Regions from separate parts of the Bradyrhizobium sp. CCBAU 53415 genome, predicted to be linked through region 2. Evidence: riboswitches for the same ligand, from Rfam matches in the RefSeq annotation. Region 2 holds a riboswitch; the other holds the start of a gene.
The links. A riboswitch is a leader RNA that binds a small molecule or an ion and turns the genes downstream of it on or off. The one in region 2 is predicted to bind S-adenosylmethionine.
Positions count from the first base shown of each region.

Region 1: it holds a riboswitch for S-adenosylmethionine, as region 2 does, so the genes downstream of both, XH87_RS07780 (O-succinylhomoserine sulfhydrylase) here and metX (homoserine O-acetyltransferase MetX) in region 2, are expected to answer to the same signal.

Region 1 is NZ_LBJF01000002.1:309,496-315,301, forward strand. Features, by position in the region: gene XH87_RS07775 (SGNH/GDSL hydrolase family protein) at 1-633, shown strand, start outside; gene XH87_RS07780 (O-succinylhomoserine sulfhydrylase) at 814-2,001, opposite strand; SAM riboswitch at 2,075-2,154, opposite strand; gene XH87_RS07785 (2'-deoxycytidine 5'-triphosphate deaminase) at 2,235-3,371, shown strand; gene XH87_RS07790 (PAS domain S-box protein) at 3,542-3,958, shown strand; gene XH87_RS07795 (hypothetical protein) at 4,063-5,115, shown strand; gene XH87_RS07800 (MATE family efflux transporter) at 5,284-5,806, shown strand, end outside.
Region 2 is NZ_LBJF01000026.1:466,498-472,303, reverse strand. Features, by position in the region: gene XH87_RS26305 (prephenate/arogenate dehydrogenase family protein) at 1-647, opposite strand, end outside; gene hisC (histidinol-phosphate transaminase) at 644-1,741, opposite strand; gene XH87_RS26295 (chorismate mutase) at 1,778-2,626, opposite strand; SAM riboswitch at 2,781-2,860, shown strand; gene metX (homoserine O-acetyltransferase MetX) at 2,955-4,157, shown strand; gene metW (methionine biosynthesis protein MetW) at 4,160-4,822, shown strand; gene XH87_RS26280 (alpha/beta fold hydrolase) at 4,924-5,787, opposite strand.

The DNA of each region.
Region 1 (5,806 bases), on a different contig from region 2:
ATCGTCGCGTTCGGCTCGTCGTCGACTCAGGGATTCGGCGCGAGCTCGCCGGAGTTCAATTACCCCAATCGTCTCGCGGCGCAGCTCCGCCGGCACTATCCGACCGCCGACATCAGCGTCATCAATGCCGGCGTCGGCGGCGAGGACGCCCCCGAGATGATGAGGCGCCTCCAGACGCAGGTGATCGACGTGCACCCGGATCTCGTGATCTGGCAGGTCGGCACCAACGCCGTGCTGCGCAATCTCGATCCCGGCGACACCGCCAAGCTGGTGGAGGACGGCATCAGCCGCATCCAGGCTGCGGGCGACGCCGACATCGTGCTGGTCGATCCGCAATATTCGCCGGCCGTCAATCAGCGCGCCGAGAGCGCCGGCAAGATGGTGAAGCTGCTCGGCAAGGTCGCCGAGCTCCGTCACGTCGGAATCTTCCCGCGCTTCGAGGTGATGCGCGACTGGCACGAGAAGCAGGCCATTCCGGTCGAGGGCTTCGTGATCGCCGATGGGCTGCACATGAACGATTGGGGCTACGCCTGCTTCGCTCAGCTGTTGGGTGACGACATCATCCGTTCCGTCGGCCAGATCAAGCTCGGGGTGAACGTGCCCGCGGACGTGAGGACGTACCGGCCGATGTAGATTTACTTCACCTCCCCTGGAGGGGGAGGGTCGATCGCGCGCAGCGCGAGCGGGGTGGGGTGATCTCTCCACTCGGGCACCGTACGAGGTGGAGAGACCGTCACCCCACCCCACCCCGCTTCGCATTTCGCTTCGCTCCATACGAAGCGACCCTCCCCCTCCAGGGGAGGGTAAGAGCGCTCACGCCTTCTCCAGCGCCGCCGTCAGATCCTCGATCAGATCGTCCGCATGCTCGAGCCCGGCGGAGAAGCGGATGAACCCCTCGCTGATGCCGAGCGCGGCACGGTCCTCCGGCTTCAGACGCTGATGCGTCGTCGTCGCCGGATGCGTGACGAGGCTCTTGGCGTCGCCGAGATTGTTCGAGATCTTCGCGAGCTTCAGTTCGTTGAGCACGCGGAACGCCGCCGCTTTGCCGCCCTTGACCTCGAAGCCGACCAGCGTCGAGCCGCCGCGCATCTGCTTTTTCACCAGCGCCGCCTGCGGATGATCGGCGCGGCCTGGAAAAACCAGCCGCGAAATCTTCGGATGGCTCGCCAGCGCGTCGGCGATGCGCGCCGCGTTATCGGTCTGCGCCCGCACGCGCACGCCCAGCGTCTCCAGGCCCTTGAGCAGAACCCAGGCGTTGAACGGCGAGATCGAGGGGCCGGTCTGGCGCATGAAATTATGGATGTGCTCGGCGATGAAGGCTTCCGATGACAGGATGATGCCGCCCAGGCACCGGCCCTGGCCGTCGATATGCTTGGTCGCGGAATAGACGACGACGTCGGCCCCCAGCGCGAGCGGGCTCTGCCAGATCGGCGTGGCGAACACGTTGTCGACGACGAGCCGTGCGCCGCCCTTGTGCGCGATCTCGGCGATGGCAGGAATGTCGAGCACATCCAGCGTCGGGTTGGTCGGGCTCTCCAGGAAGAACGTCTTCGTGTTCGGCTTCAGCGCGCGCTGCCACTGGTCGAGATCGAGCCCGTCGACCAGCGTGGTCTCGATGCCGTAGCGCGGCAACAGGTCCTGCACGACGTAGAGGCACGACCCGAACAGCGCGCGCGAGGCCACGACGTGATCGCCGGCCTTCAGCGGCGCCAGGATCGCGGTCGTCACCGCGGCCATGCCGGTCGCCGCCGAGCGGGCGGCCTCGGCACCCTCGAGCTCGATCATGCGGCGCTCGAACATCGCGATGGTGGGGTTGGAGTAGCGCGAATAGATGAAGCCCGGATCCTCGCCCTTGAACCGCGCCTCGCACTCCTCGGCGCTGTTGTAGACGTAGCCCTGGGTCAGGAACAGCGCCTCCGACGTCTCGCCAAATTGCGAGCGCAGGGTCCCGGAATGGACCAGGCGGGTTTCGGGACGGTAGTTGGCAGGCGACTTCGACATAGGACCCTCCGACATGACCATTCGAGCAGAAATGGTCACAAAAAACCGGCCTGGATAACTCCATTGGCCGGGATCACAGAGGTCCCCGGCCTGTTTAGCGACTTATTTAACGTGGCTGCAAGCCGGCCGGCTCAAATCACCACGGGATAAGTGATGCTCATATTCCGCAATGCCCTTTCCGTCAAGGCGTCCATCGGATAGCCGTAAAAGCTTGGTATTTTCCGCATGTGCGGATGCGTTTGACCCCTGACGAGGGCCCCCGGTTGAGTTTCACGGTCGCCGCCGACGCCAATGGTATCCTGCCCGACCGCATGATCGCGGCGATGGCGGAAGCGGGGCTCATCCTGCCCGAATACGACTTCGTCGAGAGCCAGATCCAGCCGGCGAGCCTCGATCTGCGTCTCGGCGACATCGCCTACCGCGTCCGCGCCAGCTTCCTGCCAGGTCCCGGCGCCACCGTCGCCGAGCGCATTGACGAATTGAAGCTGCACGAGTTCAGCCTCGCCGACGGCGCGGTGCTGGAGACCAACTGCGTCTATATCGTGCCGCTGCTCGAAAGCCTGGCGCTGCCGCCGGAGATCGTCGCGGCCGCCAACCCGAAGAGCTCGACCGGCCGGCTCGACGTCTTCACCCGCGTGATCGCCGACGGCACCCGCCGCTTCGACATGATCGGCGCCGGCTATCATGGCCCGCTCTATGCCGAGATCAGCCCGAAGACGTTTCCGGTGCTGGTGCGCGAGGGCTCGCGCCTCAGCCAGGTGCGCTTCCGCACCGGCGACGCCATCCTCAACGCCGACGAGCTCGACGCGCTGCATGCCGCCGAGCGTCTCGTCGACGTCGACGATGCCGACCTCTCCGGCGGCGTCGCCGTCTCGGTCGATCTATCGGGCGAGAAAGCCAACGGCTTCGTCGGCTACCGCGCCAAGCGCCACACCGGCGTCGTCGACGTCGATCGCCGCTCCGGCTACGCGGTCGAAGACTTCTGGGAGCCGATCTCGGCGCGCCCCGACGGCAGCTTGATCCTCGATCCCGGTGAGTTCTACATTCTCGCCTCCAAGGAAGCCGTGCAGGTGCCGCCCGATTACGCCGCGGAGATGGTGCCGTTCGATCCCCTGGTCGGCGAGTTCCGCGTGCATTATGCCGGATTCTTCGATCCCGGCTTCGGCTATGCCGGCGCCGGCGGGCAGGGTGCGCGCGCCGTGCTCGAGGTGCGCTCGCGCGAGGTGCCGTTCATCCTCGAGCACGGCCAGATCGTCGGCCGTCTCGTCTACGAAAAGATGCTCGCCCGCCCCGACGCGATGTACGGCCAGCGCATCGGCTCCAATTATCAGGCCCAGGGCCTCAAACTATCGAAGCATTTCCGGGTGTAGCCCCCCACCCTACTGTCGTGCCCCGGCTTGACCGGGGCATCCAGTACGCCGCAGCCTCTCGATCCGATCACTGCTGTCTCGGAATACTGGATCGCCCGATCAAGTCGGGCGATGACATCCAATGTGTGGCAGGATGCGTAACCAATCCGGGCTGCTTGCGAGGTGATGACATGACCGATCATTCCCAACTCGACGCAAACATCCTCAACGATGTCGCGGACGCGCTGATCTATTCGGATCGCTCCGGTACGATCACGCGCTGGAATCGTGCGTCGACCGCCTTGTTCGGCTTCTCCGCCGCGGAAGCGCTGGGCCAGAACCTCGACTTGATCATTCCCGAGCATCTCCGCGACGCGCACTGGAAGGGTTTCGAGGCCGCGCTCGCCAGTGGTGCGCTGAAGCTTGCGGGCAAGCCGACGCTGACCCGCGCGCTGCACCAGAGCGGCCGCAAGCTCTACATCGAGATGACCTTCGCGCTGGTGCGGGACGCCGGTGGGGTCGTGGTCGGGTCCGTGGCAATGGCGCGCGATGTCACCGAGCGGGTCGAGCGAGAGCGCGCGGCCAAGGCGCCGCCGCAAACTTCGTGATGCGGAATTGACGATCGCTCGCGCAGAGCGCCCTGCATGGACCTCATGTTGCCTGCCGGCGGGTGCAGTGACACACTCGATCAAACCAACGATCGGGAGTGAACATGGCCGCCGCTCTGGACGCCACGCAGGAAGCCCAATGGAAGCGCTGGCGCGCGGTCGCCGACCTCTATCACGCCTGCTTCACCGGCCTCATCCTCACCGTCGTCACGCGGCGCGGCAGCGCTGATGCCGCCGAGTTCGTCTTCCGCGTGTTTCGCCGTCAGCAGCAGGAGCGCTTCCTGCCGGGCCTCAAGAAGCTCGGGATCGATCATCTGCCGCCGGCGGTCGCCGCCGCGCAATATCACTACCTCTCCAACTGGATCGGCGGCGTGCATGTCGAATACATGTATGAGAGCGACACCAAGGCCTGGATCCGCTATCCGCCGCCGCGCTGGATCTGGAAGGGCACCGCGATCTGCGGCGTGCCGGGCGAAGTCAGCCGCGCGATGCTGCGCGGCTGGCACGCCAACAACGGCGTTGCGCTCGGCGACCTCAGGCTGGGCTTCGTCTGCACCAAGCAGAGCATCGACGGCCAGGACGGGCTCGAAGGCTACTACCACCAGTACGACCACCCGCTCGAGCTGGACCAGCGCCTGGTGTTTTCGCGGCATCTGGAGGCGCCGTTGTTCGATGCGAAGACCGCGCCGGCGCTGCCGGTCGAGAGCTGGCCGAAGCCGCGTCTGGAAAAAGCCTATCGCAACTACGCGATGGAATATGTCCGCACCGCTGCGCCCGTGATGGTGCAACTGTTCGGCCCGGAGGATGCCGGCTATCTCCTGCATCTCACTGGCAAGCTGATCGGCATGCAATATTTCGACGAGGTTGCAGCGGCGCTGGCGATGACCCGCGGCGGTGCGAGCGAGTTCGCATCGTTCCTGAGCGCGTTGCTCGCCGCGCAGGATGATGCGTCCGAGATGACGCGATCAGAAGGCACGTTCGAAATCCGCCAGCGGAGCTGGAAGCTGATGGACGACGTCGCCGACCATCACCGCGCTTGCACGAGGGTGCTGGAGGGACTGGTCGAAGGGCTCGCCGCGGGTTGCGGCCGGCATATCGGCGTGCACATGCGTTCCGCAGCCGGTGGCCGTCCACCACTGGTCTGGACGATCGGGTAAGTTCACCTATTGGAATGCGCTGCCGCAGGGCACGCCTGCATCCGACGCAGGAGGAACCGGCGCGCACCATGCTAACAAAAGCCCCCGCCGCGCCCTGCGCGCGAATAGATTGATTGGCACACCTGTTCATTGCCGCGCCGCAAAAGGTGCTCCTGCCCGGGAGAGGACATGTCCGACATCGCCGAGATCCCGGTCGATGAGCAAGAGCGACCGTTGCGGCCGCCCCCGCGCGCCGTCAAGAGCGCGCTGACCGACGGGCCGATTCTGCGCACGCTGCTGTCCCTCGCCTGGCCGAACGTGATCGGCTTGTCGGCCGGCATCTGCGTGGTGATCGCGGAGACCTCGTATGTCGGCCGGCTCGGTGTCGAGGCGCTGGCGGCGATGGCGCTGGTGTTTCCGACCGTGATCCTGACCATGACGATGTCGGGCGGCGCCATGGGTGGTGCGGTGGCCTCGGCCATCGCACGCGCGCTCGGTGCCGGCGATCGCGAGCGTGCCGGCACGCTCGCGGTGCATGCGATGCTGATCGGCATCAGCTTCGGCCTCGTCTTCATGCTGGGCATGCTGATCTTCGGACCCACGGTACTCGAAATGCTCGGCGGCCGCGGCAATGTGCTGGCGCATGCGATCGCCTACACGCAGGTGTTTTTCGGCGGCGCCGTGCTGCCCTGGTTGCTCAACACCATGGCGG
Region 2 (5,806 bases):
ACCTCGGATTCCGTCACCTGCGCCAGCTCGTCGGCGGTGCCGACGATGGTGTAGGCGATCAGATGCGGCAGGTGGCTGGTGATCGCGAGCACGAGATCATGATGATCCGGCGTCATGACCTCGACCTTGGCGCCCATCGCCGCCCAGAATGCGCGCAGGCGATCGGTCGCCGCGGCGTCGACGCCTTCGGGCGGGGTCAGGATGCACCAGCGGTTGATGAAGAGCTCGGCGAAACCCGAATCCGGCCCCGAATGCTCGGTGCCCGCCACGGGGTGCGCCGGCACGAAATGAACCGATTTCGGCAGATGCGGCGCCATGTCCCTGACCACGGCGCCCTTGACCGAGCCGACGTCGGAGATGATCGCGCCCGGCTTCAGATGCGCGGCAATCTCCTGCGCTACCAGTCCGCAGGCGCCGACGGGAATGCAGAGGATGACGAGATCGGCATCCTTCACCGCTTCGGCATTGGTCGCCACCACCTCATCGACGATGCCGAGTTCGGCGACGCGCGCGCGCGTCTTCTCCGAGCGCGCGGTGGTGACGATCTCGCCGGCCAGGCCCTGGAGCTTCGCAGCGCGCGCGATCGAGCCGCCGATCAGGCCGAAGCCGATCAGCGCGACGCGCTGGAAGTGCGCCTGCGCGCTCATTTGCCGGCCATGAAGTCGCGCAAGGCGTCGACCACAAGGCGATTGGCCTCCTCGGTGCCGATGGTCATGCGCAGCGAATGCGGCAGGCCGTAGTTCTTCAGGCCGCGCAGCACGAGGCCGCGCCTGGTGAGGAAGGCGTCGGCGTCATCGGCGGTCTTGCCCTTCTCGGTCGGGAAGTGGATCAGCACGAAATTGGCGACGCTCGGCGTCACCTTCAGCCCGAGCTTGCCGATTTCCTCGGTGAGCCAGTTGCGCCAGGTCTCGGTGAACTGCTTCGACATCGCCTGATGCGCGGTGTCCTCGATCGCGGCGACCGCAGCGTACATCGCCGGCGTCGACACGTTGAAGGGGCCGCGGATGCGGTTGACGGCATCGATGATGTGCTCGGGACCGAACATCCAGCCGATGCGCAGCGCGGCGAGGCCGTGGATCTTGGAGAAGGTGTGCGTCACCACCGTGTTCTCGGTGGTGGCGACGAGCTCGATCCCCATCTCGTAATCGTTGCGCGAGACGTAGTCGGAATAGGCGGCATCGAGCACCAGCAGCACGTGCGAGGGCAGGCCGGCCCGCAGGCGCTTGACCTCGTCGAACGGGATGTAGGTGCCGGTCGGGTTGTTGGGGTTTGCGAGCCAGACCAGCTTCGTCTTCGGCGTCACCGCCTTGAGGATGGCGTCGACGTCGCAGGTGAGGTTGGTCTCTTGCGCGATGACGTTCCTGGCGCCGACCGCCATGGTCGCGATCGGATAGACCAGGAAGCCGTGCGTGGTGGAGATCGCCTCGTCGCCGTGGCTGAGATAGGTGTGCGCGAGCAGATTGAGGATCTCGTCCGAGCCGGCGCCGCAGATGATGCGGTTGGGGTCGAGCCCGAAGGCGCGGCCGATCGCCTCGCGCAGCACGCGCGATGTGCCTTCCGGATAGTCCTCCAGATGATCCGCCACGCGCTTGAATGCCTCGATCGCCTTGGGCGAGGGCCCGAACGGCGTCTCGTTGGCCGAGAGCTTGAATACCTTGCGGCCCGGCTCCGGCACCGGGCTCTTGCCGGGGGTGTAGGGCGCAATCTCGAGAATGCCGGGATTCGGCACGGGGCGGGACATCTTCAACTCCGAAAGTGGCGGGGCGAGGCGCGCGATTTACGATTTCGGCCCGGTCGGGGGCACCGTATAGCGCGTTGCATGGCTGCCGACGAGGGCCGTGGAGCGCACCGAGGCCCCCGCCTCGATCAGGGCAGCCCTGATTTTGTCGATGCTGGTCGCGCTGGTGACCGAGACCAGCAGCGCCGCGCCATCGAAGGCGGTATCCGGCACCGCCACGATCTCGGCGAGCGGCGACAGGGCGCGTGCGACCTCCGCGTTCCACCCGGAGACGCGCACGCTGAAGGTCTCGACCTCCGTCACCAGGGCGCTGTCGGCGACGCGCGAGATCGCGAACACCGGCAGTGCAGCCGGATGATCGGCGCGCTCGACGAAGGGCAGCCGCGCGATGATCTTGGGCGCGCCGTTTGCTTCCAGCTCCAGCCACCACGGCGTGCGGCTGGAGGTCGCCGAGACCAGCGCCAGGTCGCCCTTGGATTTCGCCACCGCTTCGACTGCGGCCTGCGCGCTGAAATGCGCGACGTAAGGCACCGTAAAACCAAAATGAAAGCGCGCGGAATCACGCATCGCCGGCTCGCTCACGGAGATGTCGGCATGCACGGAGAACGGCGCCTGCACATAGGTGAACGTCGAGATGATGACGCGCCAGATGCTCTCGACCGTATCGAGTGGCAGGATGCCGCGATGGCGCTGCACGAGGTCGCGCATCATGGCGGCCTCGCGCGCCGGGCGGAACGCCGAGCCGACCTCCTGGGTCTGCTTCACCTGGATCAGGCGGTCGATGATGTCGCCGCGCTGCATCAGGAGGCGATGCATGCCCTCGTCGATCGCGTCGATCTCCTTGCGCAATTCCTGCAATGATGGTGGCGCGGGCGGACGTTGGGACATATCTGGCTGCGGTGGTTTCGAGGGGGATGTCCTGATTAGGCAGTCGGGGCGGCGAAAGCAAAGAGAAATGACGGCCTTCTTGGTCGATGAGACAGAGGCGAATCTGGTCGATCCGGCCGCGACTTGACGAAAACCGCCCAAGACGGTAGCTTTTTGCCCGTTCCGTGGTCATTTGAGCCGGCCGGCTTGCAGCCACGTTAAAAAACTCGCTAAACAGGCCGGGGACGCTTCCGATCCCGGCCGAACCTATCGTTCAGGCCGGGTTTTTCATGGCCTGATGTCAGCGGCGCGGTCTAGCAACCAGTCGCAAACGAGGTCGATGTCAGAGATGGGTAGCGTCAAGTCGATACCGAGTCCTGCGATCAGCGCCGACGAACGGTCGCACGAGGTGGATCATCCGAGCTCGCAGGTCGCGCATTTCGGCACCGAGCAGCCGCTGCGGCTCGATTGCGGCGTCGATCTCTCCCCGTTCCAGATCGCCTACCAGACTTATGGCGAGCTCAACGCCGATCGTTCCAACGCCGTTCTGATCTGCCATGCGCTGACCGGCGACCAGCACGTCGCCAATGTGCATCCCGTCACCGGCAAGCCGGGCTGGTGGGAGACGCTGGTCGGCCCCGGCCGCCCCATTGATCCCAAGCACTACTTCATCATCTGCTCCAACGTGATCGGCGGCTGCATGGGCTCGACCGGGCCGGCGTCGATCAATCCCGTCACCGGCAAGGTCTGGGGCCTGGATTTTCCTGTCATCACCATCCCCGACATGGTGCGCGCGCAGGCCATGCTGATCGACCGGCTCGGCATCGACGCGCTGTTTGCCGTCGTCGGCGGCTCGATGGGCGGCATGCAGGTGCTGCAATGGACCGCGGCCTATCCCGAGCGCGTATTCTCCGCGCTGGCGATCGCCTGCGCGACGCGGCACTCGGCGCAGAACATCGCCTTCCACGAGCTCGGCCGCCAGGCCGTGATGGCCGACCCCGACTGGCGCGGTGGCGGCTATGCCGATCACGGCATCCATCCGCATCGAGGGCTCGCGGTGGCGCGGATGGCGGCGCACATCACCTATCTCTCGGACGCGGCGCTGCATCGCAAGTTCGGCCGGCGCATGCAGGACCGCGATCTGCCGACCTTCTCGTTCGATGCGGACTTCCAGGTCGAGAGCTATCTGCGCTACCAGGGCTCGTCCTTCGTCGAGCGCTTCGACGCCAATTCCTATCTCTATCTGACGCGCGCGATGGACTATTTCGACATCGCCGCCGACCATGGCGGCGTGCTGGCGAAGGCGTTTGCGGGGATCCAGACCCGCTTCTGCGTGGTCTCCTTCACCAGCGACTGGCTGTTCCCGACCTCGGAATCGCGCGCGCTGGTGCACGCGCTGAACGCCTCCAGCGCGCGGGTGTCGTTCGCCGAGATCGAGACCGATCGCGGCCACGACGCCTTCCTGCTGGACGTGCCCGAATTCTTCGACATCTCCCGCGCCTTCCTGCAATCGGCAGGCAAGGCCCGCGGGCTCACCCTCGAGGACCGCTAGCGATGTCTGTCCAGGAAGTGCTGCCCTTGAATGGCGTGGCGACCGGCAGGTCGGGCCAGTTTCGCGCCGATCATCTGCTGGTGGCCGAGATGGTCAAGCCGGGCTCGAAAGTGCTCGACGTCGGCTGCGGCGAGGGTGATCTGCTTCAGCTGCTGGAGACCCGCGGCATAGATGGCCGCGGCATCGAGCTGTCGCGCGAGGGCGTCAACCGCTGCGTCGCCAAGGGGCTTGCGGTGGTGCAGGGCGATGCCGACACCGATCTCGTCAACTATCCGGACGACGCCTTCGACTACGTGATCCTGTCGCAGACGCTGCAGGCGACGCGGCAGCCGCGCGTGGTGCTGGAAAATCTTCTGCGTATCGGCCGCCGGGCCATCGTGTCGTTTCCGAATTTCGGGTTCTGGAAGATGCGGCTCCAGCTCCTGATCGGCGGCCACATGCCGCGCACCGAGAACCTGCCGGCGACCTGGTACGACACCGCCAACATCCATTTCTGCACGATCAAGGATTTCGTGCAGCTCTGCGACGAGATCAACGTCAAGATGGAGCGCTCGGTCGCGCTCGATCTCTACGGCCGCCCGGTGCCGCTGAACCTGCCCTGGTGGGTGTGGAACATGTTCGGCGAGCAGGCGGTGTTTCTGCTGAGCAGGGGCGGCGGGAAATGACGCCGTAGGCGTCATTCCGGGGCGGCACGAAGTGCCGAACTATGGTGCGCGAATCTCGAGATTCCGGGTTCGCTCTTCGAGCGCCCGGAATGACAGGCAGACTAATGCGCCACCAGCGACCGCGGATCGCGCACCGGCCAGCGTCCGGCATCCGCCAGCGTGACGAAGCGCTCCACCGTCTCGTTGAACAGCGCGGGCTCCTCGAGATTGAGCACGTGGCCCGACTTCGGAAACATCGCGAGGCCCGCGGCCGGCAGGTGCTTCTTCAGGAACAGGCTGGGCCCGATGCAGGGATCATCCTCGTCGCCGCAGATGATCAGCGCGGGCGTTGCCACCTTCACGATCGCGTCCGTCATCGTGTAGATCGAGGGACGTCCGCCCTGGAAGCCGCGCATCGTGCGCGCCGAACCCCTGGCGTCGTGCCGCGCCAGCGCGGCATAGAAATCGGCGTGGCCGCGCGGGTCTTTCACCAGGAAGGGAATCCGGCTCGGCGCCTCGCGCGTGACCTTTGCGACCTCGGCGGAGCCTGATGTCTCGAACTGTTCGGCATTGGCGCGGCATTGCTGGCGCCAGGAGTCCAGACTTTCGATCTCCGAGCCGGAGCCGACGCCGGCGAGCGTCATCGACAATGCGCGCTGCGGCGCGTTGAGTCCGATCTGAAGCGAGGAGTAGGCACCCATCGACAGCCCCACGAGATGGGCGCGATCGATCCCGAGATGATCGAGCACCGCGAGCGCATCGGTGTAGAAATGCGTGAAGGTATAGACCTCCCCCTCGGGCACGTCCGATGGCGTGTAGCCGCGCGCCGAATAGGTGATGCAGCGATGGCCGCGCGAGAAGTAGCGCATCTGCGGCTCCCAATTGGTGTAGTCGGCCGCGAACTCGTGCAGAAAAAGTATCGGCGTTCCCTGACCCGCCTCTTCGAAATAGATGCGGACGTCGTCCCTGGTCGTGGCGTGGGGCATTAACCGTTTCCCTCTCTTC